3 regions of the Agarivorans sp. QJM3NY_33 genome follow, and region 3 is predicted to be linked to each of the others. Evidence: predicted binding sites of a transcription regulator. Region 3 holds the regulator's gene; each other region holds the start of a gene.
What was found. The regulator sigma-54, encoded in region 3, starts transcription at its own class of promoters, with help from an activator protein. The targets are predictions, from matches to a motif close to GTTGGCACGNNNNTNGNNT.
Positions count from the first base shown of each region.

Region 1: a site for sigma-54 is predicted at 1,501-1,519, ahead of ACRRSY_RS16725 (formate/nitrite transporter family protein). Genes of this name have one in related genera too.
Region 2: a site for sigma-54 is predicted at 1,374-1,392, ahead of flgB (flagellar basal body rod protein FlgB). Genes of this name have one in related genera too.

Region 1 covers NZ_CP194039.2:3,703,541-3,706,820, reverse strand. The annotation lists gene ACRRSY_RS16735 (phosphoribosyltransferase) at 1-450, opposite strand, end outside; gene ACRRSY_RS16730 (phosphoribosyltransferase) at 541-1,113, shown strand; gene ACRRSY_RS16725 (formate/nitrite transporter family protein) at 1,651-2,511, shown strand; gene ACRRSY_RS16720 (protein kinase domain-containing protein) at 2,529-3,280, shown strand, end outside.
Region 2 covers NZ_CP194039.2:1,977,091-1,980,370, reverse strand. The annotation lists gene ACRRSY_RS09010 (flagellar hook assembly protein FlgD) at 1-513, opposite strand, end outside; gene flgC (flagellar basal body rod protein FlgC) at 524-943, opposite strand; gene flgB (flagellar basal body rod protein FlgB) at 943-1,341, opposite strand; gene ACRRSY_RS08995 (CheR family methyltransferase) at 1,524-2,348, opposite strand; gene ACRRSY_RS08990 (chemotaxis protein CheV) at 2,367-3,278, opposite strand.
Region 3 covers NZ_CP194039.2:4,230,240-4,233,519, forward strand. The annotation lists gene lptA (lipopolysaccharide transport periplasmic protein LptA) at 1-292, shown strand, start outside; gene lptB (LPS export ABC transporter ATP-binding protein) at 289-1,014, shown strand; gene ACRRSY_RS18975 (RNA polymerase factor sigma-54) at 1,066-2,571, shown strand; gene hpf (ribosome hibernation promoting factor) at 2,598-2,885, shown strand; gene ptsN (PTS IIA-like nitrogen regulatory protein PtsN) at 2,894-3,280, shown strand, end outside.

The DNA of each region.
Region 1 (3,280 bases), 530 kb from region 3:
AGGACGCTCCCAAAGGGTGGCCACTTTGACCTGCGTTGGCATGTTGCGTTTTAGTTTACTTTGCAGCCGATTAATCACCGCCACTACGTTATGACCGCTGCTAAACACATCGTCGACAATAAGCAGACTATCATCAACATTGAGGTTTTCCAGGAGGTATTGAATACCGTGTACCCGAATCGAGTCTGGTTGCTCTAAGATTTGCTGATAATTGGCTTGGCCCTGATAAGAGGTACGTACCGAGATGTGATCGGTGACTAAACCAAGGGTTTGCAAACACTCTTGCACGTAAATCCCCACTGCGCTGCCGCCACGCCAAAGCCCGACAATAAAGCTTGGACGGAATCCGCTTTCAAATATTTTAACGCCGAGTCGGAAAGAGTCTTGGATCAGCGTATCTTCATCTAAATAATGTTTTTGCAGCTGGTCTGTGGGCTGGTTCAATGGCATCTTAGTATCCTTGAATAAGCGGGCTGATTAATGCTAGTTTTATACTACAACTTTGACCCTGAGGTCAGCTTTTTAATAGGATACATGGAAATGAGTGAAAAACTCTATATTAGCGGCCAAGATCTTTTAGAAGACTCATTCCGTTTGGCTGAGCAAGTGCTGAGCAGTGGCTTTCGTCCCAGCTTTATTATTGCGGTATGGCGCGGCGGGGCACCGATTGGTATTGCGGTACAGGAGTTTTTGGCTTATCACGGTATCACTAGCGACAATATTGCCATCCGCACCGCTTCTTATGCTGCGGCGATTGATAATCAGGCCAAAGAGGTCAAGGTGTTTGGCCTAAACTATCTGGTGAAACATGTGCAGCAGCATGACCGCTTATTGATTGTTGATGATGTGTTTGATACCGGACGTTCCATCGATGCAATTATCAGCGAATTAACGCGTTTGGCGCGGCTGAACACGCCCAGCGATATTCGTGTGGCCGTGCCTTATTTTAAACCGGAACGCAATAAAACCGAGCGGGTGCCCGATTACTTCTTACATGAAACCAGCCAGTGGTTGAAGTATCCGCATTCCTTGGAAGGCTTAAGTCCGGATGAGATCGCAGAGTATCGTCCCGAGCTTTATCAAATTATCAAAGCCCACCTCCCCAAAGCTTAACTGCTGTTTAGCTCTCAGGTATTTGCTTTCCTGACCAAGCAGATACCTGATAGTGATGAAACGGCTTTTATTTCGTCTCGAAGCTATCTTCAAAATCGGTGTTCCTTGGGCATCCCTGCAGATGGATGTTGCCGAGGACTGCCGTAACACTTCCGCAATACTAAGAGGTCTTTAAACCGCAGTTCTGCCTTGAACGAGCCTGTTGGTGAGAGAGGTACACGCCGCACTGAAAACTACCCATAAAGTAGTATTTTTCATTAAATTGAATAGCTTAGGCTATATATTGGTGCGCTTTATCTTGGCTGTTGCTGGTGATTCCTAGACTTAAACGTTGCTCGATAGCTTACTGTTACTGATTTGTTATCAATTTGCTGGAGGTTGGTTCTGCTTGGCTCAGCAATTGCTATAGAGACTATGTTGCGCAAGCAAAGATCGCATCAACCAGTTGCAGTGATCCTTGATACTGCTTTGTAAAGGTGGGTCGTTGGTCTTATGAGCCATCAGAAATTTTATTCAATTAGTCATAAAGGGAAAGTTATGTCTTATTTAATTCCAGCAGAATTTGTTAGCAAAATGGTCGACGCGGGTGAATCTAAAGTATTTATGTCCACTCGCGATACTGTGATTCGTGCATTTATGGCGGGGGCTATTTTAGCGCTGGCTGCTATTTTTGCGATTACCATCGCGGTGAATACCGGACACTTCTTACTGGGGGCCATTTTGTTCCCCGTGGGTTTTTGTATGCTCTACCTCATGGGTTTTGATTTGCTCACCGGGGTATTTGTACTGGTACCGCTGGCCTTGCTCGACAAACGCCCCGGGGTTGATGTGCAGGGTTTACTCCGCAACTGGGGTTTAGTGTTTTTGGGTAATTTTGGCGGCGCGTTAAGCGTGGCGGTGATGATGGCCTTTATTTTTACTTACGGCTTTAACGTTGAAGCTGGCGCGGTGGGGGCAAAGGCGGCCAGCATTGGTGAAGCACGTACTCTGGGGTATGCAGAGCATGGGGTTGCGGGCTGGTTTACTATTTTTGTACGCGGCATGCTATGTAACTGGATGGTCTCAATGGGGGTTGTTGGCGCGATGATCTCTACCTCGGTGAGCGGGAAGGTGATAGCGATGTGGATGCCTATCTTCTTATTCTTCTATATGGGCTTTGAGCACTCGGTGGTGAACATGTTTTTATTCCCCTTCGGTTTAATTATGGGGGGAGACTTCTCGATTATGGACTACTTCCTTTGGAATGAAATTCCAACCGCACTGGGTAATCTGGTTGGCGGCTTAGCCTTTACCGGTTTAACTCTGTATACCACTCACGTGAGAACCGCACCTAAACGTCAGCTGGCGAAGGCACCTCGTGTCACCGCGGAAAAAGCCAGCGCTTCAGTGAATGCTTAAGCAAGGTTGACGTCACGATGACCAGCCTATTGCAAGTGAGCATTGGCAGCTATTCTGATAAGGGGCGCAAGCCCCTGAATCAGGACTGCCATGGCAGCCTGATCCCTCGCGACTCGTTGCTTGCCTCCAAAGGCGTGGCGGTGGTGATGGCCGATGGGATCAGCTCCAGCCAGCTTAGTCATATTGCCAGCGAGACCACGGTGAATAGTTTTTTAGATGACTATTATTGCACCTCAGAACTCTGGTCGGTTCAACATTCGGTCGAGCGGGTACTCGCTGCCAGCAACGCCTGGTTGTTTAGTCAAACGCAACACAGCCCTTACCGTTACGACAAAGACAAGGGCTACGTATGCACTTGCAGTGCCTTGGTTGTGAAAGGTGATGTTGCCCATGTGTTTCATGTGGGGGATACCCGGGTATATCGTTTGAATCAGCATGGCTTGGAACAGCTCACCCACGACCATCGCTTATGGGTTTCTGAGCAGCAGAGTCATTTAAGTCGTGCCCTGGGCATTGAGGCTCACTGCCCGTTCGACTACCAGTCGCTGCGGGTACAGGCCGCTGACGTGTTTATTCTGGCCACCGATGGCGTCTATGAATTTATTACCGCCGCGGTGCTTGAACAGGCGCTTAGCCAGCATGCAACCGACTTACAGGCCGCCGCAAAACAGATTGTCGAGCAGGCCTATCAAGCGGGGAGTGATGACAACCTGAGCCTGCAAATTGTTCGGGTTGAACAGCTGCCAAAGCCCTTGGCGCATCCCTTACT
Region 2 (3,280 bases), 2.3 Mb from region 3:
TACTTTGACGTTATATTTTCCATCTGGCATTTGATTCCCGTTGGAATCAGTACCGTCCCAAGAGAAGTTCATATTGCCACTCCCCTCACCTAAATCGATAACTGTAACGACTTCTCCAGCTTCATTTTCAATCGTCACTTTAACATTGGTCGTTGCAGCGCCTGTCACCGCTACCCCTTCAAAACCACTGCCCGTATTGTGGGCATAGTCCAAGGGTACCAATACTTTTTGCCCCACTAGCGTTGAGGCTTGCAAAGCTGCAGACGAATTCATAATCGAGTTCATCGTGTCAAATTTGGTTCCCAGCTCGGCGATACCTTCAGAAGTCTGGAAGGAAGCCATTTGCGCGATCATTTCAGCGTTATCAACTGGCTTACTCGGATCTTGATATTGCAACTGGGTGGTCAATAGCGCGAAAAAGTCTTCCTGCCCTAATGACTGATTATTATTACTTTCCGGAACAATCGACTCAGGTTGCCAACGGTTACCTTGTAGTGGATCAATAGTAGACACGACCTACTCCTTAACTTTTACCCAGATTGAGAGTGCTATTTAGCATTTGCTTCGCAGCTTCAGTGACCTGCACATTCGCTTGATAGGAGCGCGAGGCACTCATCATATCGGCCATTTCTTCAATCACATTAACATTTGGTTTAAAGATATAACCATCTTCATTCGCCATGGGATGTTCTGGGTAATACTCTTTACGCAAAGGGGCATCCGACTCGACAATACCAGCAACTTTAACTTTTGCCGACTCGCCTTGAGCGTTACCCGCACGTTCTAACTCTGCAGCAAACACTGGCTTTCGAGCACGATAGGTTTGGTCAATACTAGAGCTGATGCTGTCAGCATTCGCCAAATTACTGGCGGTAGTATTCAATCTCACCGACTGGGCCTTCATCGCTGAAGCCGAGATATCAAACACGTTGAAGAAACTCATTATTGACCTCCTTTAATCGCATTACGTAAACCAGAAAATTTACTAGACAAAAAGCCGATACCAGCTTGGTATTCCAGACCATTTTGCATAAAATCTGCTTTTTCCTGCTGTATATCGACGGTGTTACCATCGCCCGTGTCGGGCTGGTTGGGGATGCGAAAACCCAATTCTGAAAATTGGCTGCTACCACCGCCCATATGACGATCATTGGTAAGCTGCATGCCACTGTGCTGTCCAGCCTTAGCGGCTGCAAAAGCCTTATTAAAGTCAATATCCTGTGCTTTATAATTAGGTGTATCGGCATTAGCGATATTACTCGCGAGAACCTCAGACCGCCGAGCTCTTACCCCAACCGTATACTGATGAACACCTAATGCTTTATCGAAAGTTATTGCCATACACACCTCTTCACACAATTACAAATGGAAAAATGCAAAAGCTGTGCCAGTGTTTTTTTGACGTTGGGAATACAGAGTAAATAGGAAAGTAAAGCCTGAGTAAGGCGAAGCACTGAATACTTAAGGACCTTTAGCGGCAAAAAGCGGCAAGAGTTGCCTATTCTGCCGCTCTATCGTTGAAATTATTTCAGTTGATATACAATGCCGGGATTACATCGCAACATATTAAATCGATCGGTTAAACCAGTAATTGACTCGGAAGCGCCCAGCATCAAATAGCCATTAGGATTTAAAGCCTGAGCAAATTGATTCAAAATCTTAGATTTTACTTCAGCGTTAAAATAGATAAGCACATTTCGACAGAAAATAATGTCAAACTTACCCATTAATGAATAACTATCGAGTAAATTTAGGGGGCGAAAATTGACATTCTTTCTAACTTTGTCATTCACTCGAAAACGACCATCACTGGTGGCTTCAAAAAATTGACGTTTACGTTCAGGCGATAAACCACGCGCTAAAGCTAAAGAATCGTATTCTCCACGCTTACAATGTTCCAACATTGACGGCGAAATATCGGTCCCTACCACTTGAACGCCCATCGATAAAGCACCAGGTTTTCTCGCTTGATATTCAAGAGCGGTCATCATGATTGAATAAGGCTCTTGTCCCGATGAACTAGCCGCCGACCAAATTTTAACTGGCCGAGTGAGTTTTTGAAATTCAGGAAAAAGCTTATCACCCAATAACTGAAAAGGATAAGTATCACGAAACCATAAGGTTTCGTTGGTTGTCATCGCATCGACCACCGAAGCACGGAGATCTCGCTCGCGTAAACTCATCGCTTTTTGAACCAACTCGGTTAAACTTGCGATAGAGTACTGAGCCATTAGCGGAGACAGACGACTTTTCACTAAATACTGTTTGTTATCGCCTAATACAATTCCACATTGCTTCTCTAAAAAGCCACAGAACTGTTTATATACATCGTCAGTGATTGTTCTCACAAATGCGTCCACACTCTTCTATAACGATTGACGAACAGCCGCAGCCAACTCGTCAGGATTAAATTTAGCAACGAAGGCATTAGCACCAACTTTATTTACCATCGCCTGATTGAATACTCCACTGAGCGAAGTATGTAAGATTATATGTAAATTCTTCAAGTCTGGATGAGAGCGCACCTCTGCGGTCAATGTATAACCATCCATCTCTGGCATTTCTATATCTGAAATAACTAAAGCTATTTGATCAGTAATCGGCCCATCTTTTGCCATGTTCACCAATAATTCATAAGCTTCACGCCCATCTTGGCAAAGGATCGTCTCAACACCCAAAGACGTCACCGCTCTTTTAACCTGATTACGCGCAACCGATGAATCATCAACCACCAATACTTTTTTGTCGTTTTTAACATTTTCGGTTGCTTCATCGACAATCGTCTGACTCACGGTAGTGCTTACAGGAGAAATTTCGTCTAAGATTTTTTCTACATCCAAAATAGAAACCAATTCTTTTTCTACTTCGGTAACCGCTGTCAGATAGTTAAATTTACCAGCTCCTTTTGGTGGTGGCAGAATATCTTCCCAATTCATATTAACAATTCTTTCAACTGAGCCCACTAAAAAGCCTTGGACCGAACGGTTATACTCAGAAATAATAATAAAACACTTAGAAAGATCTTCGATAGGTCGGCCGCCAGTCGCTGAACTTAAGTCGATAACGGAGATGGTTTGACCTCGAATATGCGCCACACCGCGGATCACAGGATTAAGCTTAGGTAATGCAGTTAGCGGAGGACATTGTAATACCTCTTTCACTTTAAAAACATTAATACCGTAGCGCTGAGAACCATTTAACCTAAACAACAACAATTCTAGGCGATTTTGCCCAACCAACTGAGTCCGTTGGTTTACCGAATCTAAAATACCCGCCATAC
Region 3 (3,280 bases):
AGTGATGATAGCAAAAGGCAAACCAGCCACCTTCTATCAGCTCTTAGATAATGGTAAGCCCATTGAAGCAGAGGCGAACGAAGTGCGTTACGATTTGAAGACTCAAACGCTTACGCTTACTAACAATGCACTGCTGAAGCAAGAAGAAAGCTTAGTCAAAGGTCAAATGATTAAATACAGCATTAACAAACAAGAAATGGTTGCTCAGGGCGACCAAAACAATCGGGTGACCACCATTTTCTTACCCCAACAACTCAACAAAGTTGCCCCCAAGGCCACGCCTCAACCATGAGTACCTTAATTGCAGAAAACCTTGCCAAAAGTTACAAGGGGCGCAAGGTCGTTAAAAACGTGAGTCTCAATGTTGAAACTGGAAAAATTGTCGGTTTATTAGGGCCCAATGGCGCTGGAAAAACCACCACTTTTTATATGGTGGTTGGTTTAGTCCCAAGGGACCAAGGGCGGATCCTAATTGACAACGAAGATCTGTCAAGTACCGCCATGCATACCAGGGCTCGCAAAGGCATAGGTTACCTACCGCAAGAAGCATCTATCTTTCGTCGCCTCTCGGTAGAAAAGAATATTTTAGCGGTCTTAGAAACACGTAAAGACCTCGATAAACAACAACAAATGGGCGCGCTCGATGACTTACTTGAAGAGTTTCATATTGGTCATATTCGCAAGAATTTAGGCATGAGTCTGTCGGGCGGTGAACGTCGCCGAGTAGAAATTGCCCGCGCTCTAGCTGCCGCACCTAAGTTTATTTTGCTTGACGAACCCTTCGCAGGCGTGGATCCTATTTCTGTTATCGATATAAAAAAAATCATTGAACATCTTCGTGATCGCGGTCTGGGTGTATTGATCACCGACCACAATGTAAGAGAAACACTAGATGTTTGTGAGCACGCCTATATCGTTAGCCAAGGCGAACTGATAGCCTCAGGAAAACCTGAGGAGATACTTAAAAATGAGCATGTGAAACGAGTTTATCTCGGTGAACAATTCAAGCTATAGTTAAAGTATGTCCTCAAACGCGATAATAAAAAGAAGGAACAGCGGTAATTAATGAAAGCATCTTTGCAGTTGCGTCTTGGTCAGCAATTAACCATGACCCCCCAGTTACAACAGGCCATACGCTTACTCCAGCTTTCGACGCTGGATCTGCAGCAGGAAATCCAAGAAGCTTTGGAGAGTAATCCTCTGCTAGAAGCAGATGAAGCGCAAGCAAATGACGCAGACTCGGCTGAATTTAAATCAGCCAGCGAGCAAAATAGTGATGCAAACAATAGCCAAACGGAGATCGATAGCAGCCAGATGGAAACTGGCGATGCGATTAGTCAAGATACCGTCGCAGACGATCTTCCGGTTGACTCAACTTGGGATGACATTTACAGCGCGAGCTCGGCTCCTGCCAGCTCTTCATCCGGTAGCAGCAGTGATGACAACGACATGTTGTTTCAAGGTGAAACCGTTGACTCCTTACAAGATCACTTGCTCTGGCAAATGCGCCTCACGCCTTTTAGTGAAATAGACCAAGCTATCGCCCTCGCCATCATCGACGCAGTCGACCAATCAGGTTACCTGACACAAGATTGTGAGCAATTACTTGAGGGACTACGTTCGATTGAAAATAATGATTTAGATGTCGAGTTAGATGAAATTGAAGCAGTACTTAAACGTATTCAGCACTTCGATCCAGTTGGTATTGCTGCCCGCTCTCTACAGGAATGCTTACTCATCCAATTAAGTCGTTTCAGCGAACAAACACCTTGGCTGAATGAAGCGAAAGACATCGTATCGAATCATATTGACGTATTAGCAAATCGAGATTTTCGTTTATTGGCCCGTAAAACCAAGTTAAAAGAGGAGCAGCTACGCGAAGTGATGCGGCTGATTCACACCTTAGAGCCAAGACCTGGTAATGCCGTCGAACCAAATCAAGCCCAATACGTAATTCCCGATGTCTCGGTGATTAAACGTCAAGGTCGCTGGGTGGTTGAACTCAATCCTGACGCGATGCCAAAACTACGCATCAATTCACATTATGCATCGATGACTAAAACCTCGACCAACGCCAACGATACCCAGTTTATTCGCAGCCATCTGCAAGAAGCAAAATGGTTCATCAAGAGTATTGAAAGCCGTAACGAAACCCTACTGAAAGTCTCTAATTGCATCGTGCATCACCAACAAGCTTTCTTTGAATATGGTGAAGAAGCCATGAAACCGATGGTATTGAATGATGTTGCCGAAGCGGTTGAAATGCATGAATCCACGATCTCTAGGGTCACGACTCAAAAATTCATGCATACCCCTCGCGGGATCTTCGAACTCAAATACTTTTTCTCTAGCCATGTGGCTACCGATGGTGGAGGAGAATGCTCCTCAACAGCCATTCGTGCATTAATTAAGAAACTGGTTGCTGCCGAGAATACCAGTAAACCACTCAGCGATAGTAAAATCGCTGATATTTTGGCAGATCAAGGCATCAAGGTGGCTAGGCGTACGATAGCTAAATATCGTGAGTCATTGGCTATTCCACCTTCTAACCAACGTAAGAGCCTTATTTAAAGGCCACTATAAAGGGGACGACATCTATGCAAATTAACCTTACTGGACACCACGTAGAAATCACTGAGTCTTTGAGAGAATATGTCCACACTAAGTTTACTAAGCTACAACGACGATTCGACCAAATTAATAATGTCCATGTTATTCTCAATGTCGAAAAACTGAATCAGATTGCCGAAGCCACTATACACCTAAATGGTGGTGAATTATTCGCCACTTCAGAACACGCTGATATGTACGCGGCCATCGATAGCCTCATCGATAAGCTCGATCGCCAAGTCATTAAGCATAAAGAAAAACTCACCAAACATTAGTCATAGTAATGCAAATAGATAAAGTACTAAGCTTGGACTGCACCCAAAGTGCAGTCCAATGTTCGTCAAAAAAACGAGCATTGGAATTGATCAGTGAACTAGTTGCGAAGCAACTCGACACCACATCTAAAAGTATATTTGAAAGTTTATTAAATCGTGAACGCATGGGCAGTACTGGCATTGGCCAAGGCATCGCGATCCCTCACGGTAGAATAGGCAATCAATACCATGCGACCGCAGTATTATTACGCTGTACTCCGGCGATTTCCTTTGACGCCATTGACAATCAAGCCGTTGATTTAATATTTGCCTTACTGGTTCCCGAAGACCAATGTCAACAACATCTAAATACTCTCGCTCAAGTTGCTGAAAAACTTAATGATAAGCAAATATGC